Regions from separate parts of the Proteus columbae genome, predicted to be linked through region 1. Evidence: predicted binding sites of a transcription regulator. Region 1 holds the regulator's gene; each other region holds the start of a gene.
What was found. Region 1 encodes PhoB, which activates phosphate uptake and scavenging genes when phosphate is short. Its sites were predicted from a motif close to CTGTCATAAAACTGNCNNAT; they were not measured.
Positions count from the first base shown of each region.

Region 2: phoA (alkaline phosphatase) is a predicted target of PhoB. The motif match lies at 2,460-2,479, and genes of this name have one in related genera.
Region 3: ugpB (sn-glycerol-3-phosphate ABC transporter substrate-binding protein UgpB) is a predicted target of PhoB. The motif match lies at 2,833-2,852, and genes of this name have one in related genera.

Region 1 covers NZ_CP043925.1:688,028-692,323, forward strand. Annotated here, with positions in the region: gene F1325_RS03205 (SbcC/MukB-like Walker B domain-containing protein) at 1-244, opposite strand, end outside; gene sbcD (exonuclease subunit SbcD) at 244-1,473, opposite strand; gene phoB (phosphate regulon transcriptional regulator PhoB) at 1,695-2,384, shown strand; gene phoR (phosphate regulon sensor histidine kinase PhoR) at 2,408-3,706, shown strand; gene brnQ (branched-chain amino acid transport system II carrier protein) at 4,185-4,296, shown strand, end outside.
Region 2 covers NZ_CP043925.1:3,470,369-3,474,664, forward strand. Annotated here, with positions in the region: gene F1325_RS16265 (Na/Pi cotransporter family protein) at 1-494, opposite strand, end outside; gene phoA (alkaline phosphatase) at 916-2,355, opposite strand; gene F1325_RS16275 (alpha/beta hydrolase-fold protein) at 2,544-4,103, opposite strand.
Region 3 covers NZ_CP043925.1:498,051-502,346, forward strand. Annotated here, with positions in the region: gene ugpE (sn-glycerol-3-phosphate ABC transporter permease UgpE) at 1-465, opposite strand, end outside; gene ugpA (sn-glycerol-3-phosphate ABC transporter permease UgpA) at 465-1,349, opposite strand; gene ugpB (sn-glycerol-3-phosphate ABC transporter substrate-binding protein UgpB) at 1,412-2,719, opposite strand; gene F1325_RS02410 (glycerophosphoryl diester phosphodiesterase) at 2,894-3,628, shown strand; gene F1325_RS02415 (carbamate kinase family protein) at 3,952-4,296, shown strand, end outside.

The sequences.
Region 1 (4,296 bases):
CGGTCAAACACTCTGCGGTATGACGAGTCATTAATTCATTTTGAGATTGTGTGACTTTATCTAATCGTGGTGTTCTATGATAAAGCGCCAAACTAATCGCATCTAACAGAGTGGTTTTTCCTGCCCCCGTGGGGCCTGTAATGGCAAATAATCCATTGCTGATAAAAGGCTCTTGGTTAAAGTTAATCTTCCACTCGCCTTTTAAGGAGTTAATATTTTTAAATCGCAGACTTAAGATTTTCATTATGCTTCGTTATCCTCTTTCTCTGCCATTTCAACTGCTTGTTTAAATAATGTTGTTAAACGAGTTTTAGTTTCTTCTGAATCAAACTCATGCTGTTCTAAACGTCTTTCAAAAACATCATAAACGGTTAATTCGGTCAGTGTTTCGTTCTCATTTTGAGTGAACGCTTGGCGTTGTTTTCTCGCTCTTCTTAATAAGATCACATCAAAAAGCGGATCGTTAGTTAGCTCTTGAATACGGGTTTGTATATCACTGAGATAATCTTGTGTTGAAACTTCGATATCCAACCAAATAGTGGTATCTATTTCACCGTATTGTTTTTTTAAATCCTCAAGTTGTATCGCTATTTCTTTTAATGAACCACTGATAGTGCGTAGTAACTGAAATTCAGGAATAGGTAATAGTGTGAGGTTAGTTAATTTTTCTTGCTCAAAATCGATAAGGCAGATACTTTTCTGTTGTCCACATTCATCAAAACTTAACGGAATAGGAGAGCCGCTATAACGAATATGACCTGATTTATTCACCACTTGAGGGCGATGAATATGACCAAGGGCAATATAGTCAAATTCAGGAAATAGGGTTGCTGAAAAGGCTTCTAAGGTGCCGATATAAATTTCACGGACGGAATCTGTCACACTCGCTCCAATCGTGGTGAGATGACCCGTTGCAATAATGGGAATATCGACATTTAATTGCTGACGTAATTCGAGAGCTGCTTGATATTGAGCTTGATAATATTCAGCAATCGCTTCTTTTAAGGCTGTTTGTTTTTCAGCACCTGATTGCCCACTTTTACTGCTGATCATGTCTCTAGGGCGTAGATAAGGGATTGCACAAAGTAATGCTCCTGGAGTGTTATCTTTTTTAGGAAGAATTAACGGAGCTTGTGGTGTTTCAGCATGAACATTGGCAATAACGGTCGTATTTAAACATGCCAACAGTGATTTTGATTCATTTAGTGTTGCCACCGAATCGTGATTACCACCTAGAATAACGAGCTGACATTGTGTATCTCTAATAGCAACAACAAAACGGTTATAAAGCTCTCGGGCGTAGCTTGGAGGGGAGCCAGTATCAAAAATATCACCCGCAACAATCAGAGCATCAACTTGGTAATGTTTAATTTGTGCTAATAACCAATCAAGAAACTGTTGGTGTTCTTTAGCTCGAGTCTTAGTAAAAAAATATTGCCCTAAATGCCAGTCTGATGTGTGAATAATCCGCATTGCTATCCCTCTTTTTTATCTGGTGAAGAGTATAGCGCACCTTGCTTTTTTAGTGAAAACTCAACAATAACTCCCTTTTTTGAGTGATATTTCACCAAAAAATGATTTATTTACCTTAACAACAGGGATCTATTTCAGTAATGTTAAGGCTAGTCATAAATCTGTCATAAAAGTGCATCATAATCATTTTGACCCTCTATATACATTACACAGGATAGAGTATGGCAAGGCGTATTCTTGTTGTTGAAGATGAAACCGCAATTCGAGAGATGATCTGTTTTGTTTTGGAACAAAATGGTTTTCAACCTATTGAAGCAGAAGACTATGATTCTGCATTGAGTTTTCTTATCGATCCTTACCCTGATCTGGTTTTATTAGATTGGATGATCCCTGGTGGATCAGGCTTGCAGGTAATAAAACAGATGAAGCGGGAAAGTAATACCCGTGATATTCCCATTATTATGCTAACGGCAAAAGGGGAAGAAGAAGATAAAGTCCAAGGCCTAGAGACGGGTGCTGATGATTATGTTATCAAACCGTTTTCACCTAAAGAGCTTGTTGCCCGAGTGAAGGCGATTTTACGGCGTTTATCACCGATGTCAGCGGAAGATGTTATTGAATTCAATGGACTCGGTCTTGATCCTGTTTCTCACCGCGTCACAAGTCAAGATAAGCCGATTGATATGGGCCCTACCGAATTTAAACTCCTACACTTTTTTATGACACATCCTGAACGCGTATATAGCAGAGAACAACTGCTAAACTACGTTTGGGGAACCAATGTTTATGTCGAAGACCGTACTGTTGATGTGCATATTCGTCGTTTACGTAAGGCTATTGAAGAAGATGGCCATGACAGAATGATACAGACAGTACGTGGAACGGGATATCGTTTTTCTGCCCGTTTCTAAGTCAATATGGGAGTAATCGTCAGGTGTTAGAACGACTATCGTGGAAAGCCCTCGTTTGGGGGCTATGTCTATTTTGCTTGCCTGCCTTTATATTATCGCTTTTTATTGGGCATCTTCCTTGGTTGCTGGTGGCATCGCTTCTCAGTGCCCTTGTGTGGCATGCCTATAATTTGCTGAAATTATCTAAATGGTTATGGTTAGATCGCTCTGTATTACCTCCGGAAGGGAGAGGGGGATGGGAGCCTATTTTTTATGGTATTCGACAGACCCAACAACGTAATCGTAAACGACGCAGAGAATTAGGCGACTTAATTAAACGTTTTAGAAGCGGGGCTGAAAGTTTACCCGATGCTGTTGTGATGATGACAAATGAAGGGAATATTTTTTGGTGTAATAGTCTAGCTCAACATCTATTAGGCTTTCGCTGGCCTGATGATAATGGGCAAAATATTTTTAACTTATTACGTTATCCTGATTTTTTGCACTATTTTACCGCAGGTGATTTTAGTCGCCCCTTAACTATTTCACTAAATAATGGCTCTATTGTTGAGTTTCGTGTGATGCCATATAGCGAAGATCAGCGCTTAATGGTGGCGCGCGATGTAACAGAAAAAAATAAACTAGAAAACTCACGACGTGATTTTTTTGCTAATGTCAGTCATGAGCTAAGAACACCACTAACCGTTATTCAAGGTTATCTTGAGATGATGGAAGAAAATAGTGTAGCAAAACCCGCAGAGCATAAGGCGATAGTTACGATGCAAGAGCAGGCTAAACGTATGGATACGCTTGTTCAGCAACTCTTACAGCTTTCTCGTATCGAATCTGCTCCTCATATTGATTTAAACAAAATTGTTGATATTCCTGCCATTTTGGCTTTATTACAACAAGAAGCGAACTCACTAAGCCAAGGTCAACATCAGATTGTTTTTGATGTTGATGAAGAGTGGGCTGTTCGTGGTAATGAAGAGCAACTGCGTAGTGCTGTTTCTAATTTAGTGTATAACGCCATTAATCACACTGAAGAGGGTACAACAATCAAAGTGAGTTGGAAGAAAATACCCCAAGGTATGTTATTTAGTGTTTCAGATAATGGGGCGGGGATCAGCGCTGAACACTTAACACGTTTAACAGAGCGTTTTTATCGCGTAGATAAAGCTCGCTCTCGTCATTCTGGCGGTACTGGTTTAGGTTTGGCGATTGTGAAAAAATCGTTGCTTCATCATCACTCTCAATTGAATATTGAAAGTAAAGTAGGTGTTGGGAGTACATTCTCTTTTATCCTTCCTCAAACATTGCTTACTGCTAAAAAAACACACTAGCAGAATGTCTTTTTTAAAGCCTTTATCACTTCTATTCAATCAGTGATAAAGGCTTTTTTGTCCTTTTTTAATCTTTTTAATATCAATAAAAACTAATATCGTAGCGTTAAATTTTAATATTATTAATTAATGGTAACTTTAAATGACGCTAATATTCAATATTATTGGTGATAAAATGCACAAATCATATCATGTATATTCGATGATATATGACAGTTATAACTAGACCTGAAAAATAGTTTAGATGATTCTTCTGGTTTTTAGATTGGCTATTGCCTTTTTTCATTATAAAAGTTTTACTTGTGACCAGTTATCGGCAATTTTTTCTATTTAGCACTTAATTGCTCTACATGAAATGATTATATATGGATATTATCCTGAATAATGATGGTATGAGCCTAAATAGATATTGTTGATTTTATGTTGCGCTATATTGGCGCAATTTAACCATTATTGTAACTATATATTAACAAAACTTATGGCACATAGATTAACTTCCAGAGATATTCTGGCATTAGGGTTTATGACATTCGCCCTATTTGTTGGCGCTGGCAACATTATTTTTCCTCCAATGGTGGGGTTACAATCAG
Region 2 (4,296 bases), 1.3 Mb from region 1:
GTAAAAATAGCTTGGACTGCACTTGCGTGCATAATAGGTTCTGCCGATGCCACAATGAGTTGTAAAGCCAACAAAATCAAACCAAGACCAATACCCACACGTCCTAGTTGTCCTACTCGCTCCTTTTTACGACTTAAAAAAGTAATAACACCGATAAGGATAAGGAGTGGCGATAACCAAGAGAGATCAAACGTCAGCACACGCGCCATTAACGCAGTACCCACATCCGCGCCTAGCATAATAACAAGTGCTGGTGTAATCGAAATCAGTCCTTGCGTCACAAAAGAGATAACCAAAAGTGCCGTCGCATTACTGCTTTGGACTAATGCCGTTACGCCCACACCCGCAAGAAAGGCGTTGGATTTTTTATTAATACTTTTACCTAAAATTCGGCGTAAATCAGAGCCAAAAACACGCATAATGCCTGTACGAACAATATGTGTTCCCCAGACAAGAAGCGCGACAGATGAGAGTAAATGAAGCAGTGTCAGCATAGAAAAAATAACCTTATTCTTATCGTTGTTTGTTTGACTCTGTTCTCCTTCAATCTCATAAAAAAGAGAAAGACCATGAGCAGATAACGCTCTGAGAAAAGATATTTGCTGGTAATGTCTAAATAACACATTGGGTTATTTAGACAAAAAGATATTGCAACTTAAGTGCAATAATCAATGGAGAAGTTGAGAATATTATATGGATTAATGTGTGAATACTGCTAATTATAGCAGAGAAAGTGTCACTTTCAAAATCAGACTGTAAATAACCTATTGATTTATTATCACTTTATTTTTAGCAGACTCAAATCCTAATAAAAAAACGCGACCAGAGGGTATCTCTCTAAGCCGCGCGAAAATACAACAATTTAGTAAGGCAATTCGACTACAAGTTCAGACAGACTATAAATTCAACTTGAACTTACTTCAGACCCATCGCATCACGCATTGTGAAAAACAAATCTGTTTGGTCAGTTAACCCAACCACATTAGCCGCATGTGGACCATAAGCGGCAACCCGTAATTGTGCTCCTGTATGCTCTTGAGACTCTTCTTCTGAGTTACCGTAATTCACCACCATAACCGCACCATCTTTAGTGATAAGTGCCTGTGTTAACCCACTGGATTTCACATCAGCTTCAATAATTTGGCTTGAATGCGCATGATCAGCAGTCACGATAATCAGAGTGTCGCCGTTTTGTTTAGCAAAATCTAAACCGATTTGTACGGCTTCATCTAGTGCAACAGTTTCACCAATTTGTCCGCAAGGATTCGCATTATGATCTTGCTTATCGATAGAAGCACTTTCGACTTGTAAGAAGAAGCCATTTTCATTGGTTTTCAGCAAATCGATCGCTTTTTTGGTCATTTGTGCCAGTGTTGGCGCATTCGGATCAAGTTTAGCGTTAGGTTTGCACTCTAAAGGTGGGTTATTTAAATTACCGTGGTAAGTCGCTTTAGGGCCTTCCCATGCCACTGCCATATTGCCTTCATGGAATAAACCTAGTACAGGCTTATCTTGGTTCGCAAGCGTAATCGCATCGAGTGATTTGGCATCTTTCACGATTTGATAACCACGCTCAATGGCTTGTTGCTCTAACGTTTTGCCTTTGTATTCACCCGCCACTGCGGTTTGAGCAAAACTTTTTGCTCCACCACCTAATGTGACATCAGCGCGAGTCACTAATAATTGCTCAGAGATAGAACCTCTACCGCCATTTTCCAATGCGTTTGTTGAGCATTTCTCTAAGGTTTCAACAGGGCCATAGCATTTGCGTCCTGTTACATGCGAGAACAGAGCCGCAGGTGTTGCATCTTGAATTTCAGAGGTTGTCACGTTCCCTGTCGCCTTTCCATTGGCTTTTGCTAATTCCAAAATAGTTTGGTGATCCTTACCAAACACATCAATCCCTAATGCACCATTATAGGTTTTCACACCCGAAGCCCATGCTGTCGCAGAAGCGGCAGAGTCTGTTACATAATTAGGTTTTTGGGTTTTTCTGTCTAAAGCGTAGTGTGTGTATTGACCCGTAATAGGTAAGGCATCGATACCTTTAAAGAAACCACCCGCACCTTCGGCATAGTTACGTGCAACGGTGATTTCAGAATCCCCCATACCATCACCAATAAAGAGGATTACATTTTTCGCTTGGTTATTATTTAAAGCTGCTTTTAATGTCTCAGTTTGATCTTGAGTCATACGGCGAGCACCGCCAAATTCCGTGATATTACCTTTTGCTGCACGATCTTGAGCTAAAATGGCATCAGCAGCAACGGGAGCAGCAAAAGAAGAGAAACTCGCGCCAGCTAATAGCGTTGTTACAATAACGGATAAAATAGAACGTTGGTAACGATGAGACATAGCTTTTTCCTTGCACTCTAAAGTAAAAAAACAGGGTTAATGTTTTAAGTCAGGAAAAGCTTACGGCAGTTAAATGACAGAGAAATGAAGAGTAAACGCGATTTTGATGACAGCTTTATGACAGGTTGGTGACAAATCAGAAGCTTATGCCGTTTATCATCACTCATAAGCTTCTGTCATTATCAATATTAATGTTCTTTAGTTAATGCTTTCGCACCGAGATATAGCGTTTCACACCAAGAGATATAATCATGCCCACTTGCCATTTCTAGCGATTGAACTGGGTAACCTTTTTGTTCTAAAACCAGTTTAAGATGGCGATTATTATTTAAAATCCCCCCTTTATCACCACGGTTTTCAAATAACCCAGCCTCTAAGAAAAACTGTAATGGTTTTTTATCTGCTTGCTCAAATTGTCGAATAAGCCATTCAGGCTCTTCATTTTCAGGCGCCCACCAATAAGAGCCTGACATACTCAGCACTTTACCAAAGCGATCAGGACGATTAAATGCCACCCATGAAGACGCTAATCCTCCATAACTCGAACCCGCCACAATGGTTTCTTCTCCTGATACGTGAATACCTTTCTCTTTTTCTAACCAAACAAAGAGTTCATCTGCCAAGAAACGGTAAAAATCAGGATTTGGTGGTAACTCAACACTACGACGATCACTATCAATACTATCAACAAATAAGATCATCATCGGTGCCAATTTCCCTTCTTCGATCTGTTTATCAAAAAACCGATCAATACCATATTGGCGACGATAAGTTTGACCATCAAATAACACTAAGAGTCGAGGTACTTCCATTTTTTTAGCAGGCTGGTAAAGCGCTATTTCACGATCGTTATTTAAGATCTGACTGTGAAAACGCACAATTTCTGTGTTGCCTTTCATTTTTCTATCAAGAATATCAGGCAATTGGCATTCACGTTGACTATCTAACGATAATAAAGAAAAGTGATTATAAATATCCTCAGATTTGCTTGGTGAATCTTGAGAATTCAGCGGATCTGCCTGTGCTGTGGTTAAAATAGCGCGACGCTGTTCGAATGGCTCTGCATTTTCAATGATAGGCACATCAGGTGCTAATTTATATTGCATTAATGTATCGTTAGGTACGATATAGCTACGATACCAAATATCACTATTGGCTAAATGGGTTAATGGATCATGATTACCATCGGGTGATCCCAATAATAAGACATTCTTTTTTGCACCTTGCCATAAAAAAGTCACTAACTTTTTATCCTTATCATAAGGCTCAATAAGGGGTGCACCTTCGTGACGTACTTGTTGCCAAAATGCCTGAATATTTTGTTGATTCAATTGATGAGCAAGTATTTGTAAACGAGGGCTAATAGGTGCAATTCCCGCATCTTTATCTAAAGGCTGATAAGGCTGTGTTATCAGTGTGAATTGCCACGGTTTTCCCACCTCACCTTGTGCAATTAATTGATAACTCGTAGTTTCAGGTAATAAAAAGCGTACTTTTTGTTGCCCATCCGCAGGAACATCTTTTAATAAGCTACGGATATGTGTGCCATTTTGGGTTTCTAATCGTAGATTTTGTACCCCTTTCACATTCAGTTCGGCATAACGTTGACTCTCTAAATACGTGGTAAAACACAGCGCATTGTTGTTATCAAACTGACCTGTTATTTCTTTGCCTTCAGTTACGGTTAAGCAATTGGAAAAACTAGGGAAAGATGCCATTAATGCACATATCATCAGAGGAATTCTCACTTTATTATTCTCGTTATAAACTATTGTGAGAAACAATAGTAATGATAATTGTTATCAATTCAATAAAAATTAAGTGTGTACAAATTTATAATAAATTTGATACCCCAGCGAAAAATAATAAAATAATCATTATCACTCCCTATGTGATAGCAAGATAAAGTCAATAATTATAGGAGTTCGCTATTTATGTCTA
Region 3 (4,296 bases), 190 kb from region 1:
AGCAATTAATGGAATGGTTAATCCGGCATAAGAGTTCAACATATTAAGATCAGTGACGACTTCAAATGTCGGCATAATGCGAACTTCAACAGGTAACATTAAGGTAAAAAAGATAGTCCAAAAGGCGAGCATCCGTCCCGGAAAGCGAAAGAAAACCACGGCATAGGCCGATAAAATCGATATAGCTAATTTCCCTATGGTGATCACTAACGCCATAACTAACGAATTCAATAACATGCTGTTAATTGAAATTGCACTATTTTGCGTTGTACCTGCCTGTGAAAATATCGTTTTAAAAATATTGAAGCCTTCAGTACCAAACCAAAGAGGAGAGCCTGTGGCAAACTCGGTGTTTTGATGGGTTGTTGCCACTAGCGCAATCCACACAGGGAATGCCACAGAAAGAATGCCAACAATAAGAATAAAGTGGCAGAAAGCATGAAATAAAGGTCTACGTTCAACCATCAGTAAGCCACCTTTTTCTCAACATAACGAAATTGAATAATGGTTAATATCGCGACAATAAACATCAAAATAACGGATTGTGCGGCGGAGGAGCCTAAATCTAATCCCACAAAACCATCGTTATAGACCTTATAAACCAGTGTTGAGGTGCTACTACCAGGGCCACCTTGCGTCATCGCGTGGATAATGGCGAAAGTATCAAAAAAGGCGTAAGCAAAATTAACCACAAGTAAGAAAAAGGTTGTGGGAGAAATTAAAGGAAAACTGATAGTAATAAAGCGTTTAATGGGGCCACTACCATCAATAGCTGCAGCTTCTAAAAGAGATTTAGGTACAGATTGCAAGGCGGCGAGGAAAAACAGAAAGTTATAACTCACTTGTTTCCATGTCGCCGTTAAAATCACCATCCACATAGCATGATGTGTATTAAGTACAGGATCCCAATTAATACCTATTTTCTTTAATTGTTGGCTTAATACACCAATTGTGGGATCAAGCATAAATAGCCACAGAAAGCCTGCAATAACTGGCGCAATGGCATAGGGTGAAATTAAAATAGTGCGATAAAACAGTTTGCCACGTAAGACTTGCTCTGCAATACCCGCCAAAATAAGCGCTGACAGCATAGAGAGAAACACGACACTGATACTGAAAATTAATGTCGTGATTAAACTGTCAAAATAATAGCGATTACTAAAAAGTCGCTGAAAATTTTCAAAACCAACAAATTCTCGACTAAGTCCAAACGCATCTTCTAATTGAAATGACTGAAAGAAAGCTTGCCCCGCAGGCCAAATGAAAAAGATAAGCGTGATAGCTAATTGAGGAAAAATTAGCGCGAGAGGTAACCATTTTTGTTTAAAATAAATGGATTGAGAAGCCATACAATGTCCAGTAAATCGATAAAAACAGAAGGCGAGCGACTTTGCTCGCCTAATATAAGTGACTATTGTTGAGTTCGTTCAAAACGGCGTAACTGCTCATTCCCACGCGCAACAGCATTATCTAACGCAGCCTGAGCGGTCTGTTTTCCTGACCACACTTTTTCTAACTCTTCATCAACGATTTCTCGAGTTTGCAGGAAATTACCAAAGCGTAATCCTTTGGAATTGGCGGTAGGTTCAGAGGTTGTCATTTGTAATATTGCCGTATCTGCGCCCGGATTTTGCTGATAAAAGCCTTGCTGTTGTGTTAACGCATAAGCGGCTTTAGTCACCGGTAAATAACCTGTTGCTTGGTGCCAATCGGCTTGTACTTCAGGGCTTGAAAGATAGGTAAAGAATTTGGCAACACCGTTATATTCGGCATCTGGACGTCCCGACATAACCCATAAAGACGCTCCGCCAATAATGGTATTCGCAGGTTTTTGTACAAGAGAATCGTCATAAGGTAATTGGCTAACACCAATATCAATCCCTTTCATATTCTCTTTAATGCCCGCAAAACCTGCTGATGATTCCATCACCATGGCGCATTCTTGGGTATAAAACAGTGACATTGCATCCGATTGACGTCCGCCATATTTGAAAATACCAGATTTCGACCAATCTGCCATTTGTTGAATATGATTAACGAAAGGCGCTTTATTAAAAAGGAAGGTAGTGTCAAAACCATCGAAACCGTTATTTTTTGTCGCAATAGGTAAATTATTACGCGCACCAAAATTTTCGATTTGTGTCCATGATTGCCATGTGGTGGTAAATCCACATTTTACTCCAGAATCGAGCAGTTTCTGAGAAACAGCTTCCATCTCTTTCCATGTTTTTGGTGGTTGCTCTATGCCTGCTTTTTTAAAGAGGGCTTTGTTGTAATAAAGTACAGGCGTAGAGCTATTAAACGGCAGTGACATCATTTTTCCATCGCTGGTGGTGTAATAGCCCGTGACAGTTGATAAATAACTATTAGGATCAAAAGGCTCGTTAGTTTTTTCCATTAATTGATAAACAGGAAAAACGGCTTTTTTTGCCCCCATCATGCTCGCTGTGCCCACTTCAAAGACTTGCACAATAGCGGGTTGGTTTTTAGCACGAAATGAAGCCACTGCACTGGTCATCGTTTCAGCGTAAGTGCCTTTATAAACGGGTTTTATCTCATATTCAGATTGACTGGCGTTAAAATCAGAGGCGATTTGATTTACTTTTTGACCGAGCGCACCTCCCATTGCATGCCACCATTCAATTTGTGTTTTTGCGTGTGTAGGAGAAGTAAATAACGCCATTGCAACAGCAAGACCTGTTATTGATTTTATCGACATGCAGAATTTCCTTTTTAATCGAAAGTTAAAGGTGCAATCTAATCTGCGAATTACCCTAAATGTTGTTTATGACAAATGGGTGACAATTAAATGAAGATATATTGATGGTATGACTGTCAAATTGCTGTCATAAATGGTTGTCATGATGTCGGCACAAATGAAAAGGAGAGAGAAATGAAGATAGCTGCTCACCGAGGTTTTTCTGGAAAAGCGCCTGAAAATACATTGGCTGCGTTTAAAATGGCGATTGATTTTGGGTGCGAATGGATTGAAACGGATGTGCAATTAACCGCGGATCATGTTCCTGTGCTTATTCATGATAAAACAGTTAATCGTTGCACGAATGGGCAAGGTGCTGTGCGTTTTCATACCTTAGATGATTTACATCGCCTTGATGCAGGAAGTTGGTTTAGTTCACTCTATCAAGGTGAGAAAGTTCCTTCTTTAAGACAAGGATTGCAGCTTATTAAGCGTTCAGGAACAAAGCTCAATATTGAATTGAAAACATGGCCTGATGATGATGTTGAACGTTTATGTTTAGCGGTTTCTGACATGATAAAAAGTGCAGATATTCCGAATGAGCAAATTTTATTTTCTTCTTTTGATACGCATGCACTGATCGTTATGAAACGATACCTGCCTTTTATTCGCAGAGGCCAATTGTGGGATGAAATTCCTGATAATGCGTTAGAAACACTAAAAGCGATCGATGGTTTTAGTGTGCATTGTAATTACAAATATCTCACACAAGAACAAGCTCAAATGTTGAAACAAGCGGGTTATGAAATTTATTGTTATACCCCGAATAATCCTGAAGAAGTGAAAGATTTTGAGCAATGGGGTGTTGATATGCTGATCACTGATATGCCTGATGTTTATCTACCAAATGTTGATCAAATAGCAAAGTGAAAAAGCACTAACAATCCTGCTTACTTGTATTGAATAAGGTGTTATTGATGTGTTTGATGACGCCTTTTATCCTTTTCTTTCCGTATTTTAATTACAGAAATTAAATAAGAGAAACGTTGAGTAATAGATGTTTTCTTTACATTCTCTGCTATTATCCTGCGCAATTAATGAATAGATATTATTCAACTCGGTAATATTTATCTCATTAAAAATAAAAATGGGGAAAATGGTTAGCAAATATGGCGACCTTATCAACCCAACCTCTAAGAGTAGAGGTGCATTATTTCTACTTTAATTGCCAATAATATAATTGAGAGTGAAATATGAAAGAACTCGTTGTTGTTGCCATTGGAGGCAACAGTATTATTAAAGACAATGCTAGCCAGTCTATCGCTCATCAAGAACAAGCAGTACAAGAGGTTGCAGCCCATATTAGTGATATGGTGGCTGAAGGGTATAATATTGTTTTAACTCATGGTAATGGGCCACAAGTAGGGCTTGATTTACGTCGCGCTGAAGTGGCGCATGTGCAAGAAGGTTTACCGTTAACACCTTTGGCCAACTGTGTTGCAGATACACAAGGCGGTATCGGCTATTTAATACAACAAGCGTTAACGAATAAGCTTCGTGTTCAACAAAATAAACAAGCAGTTACCCTTATCACACAA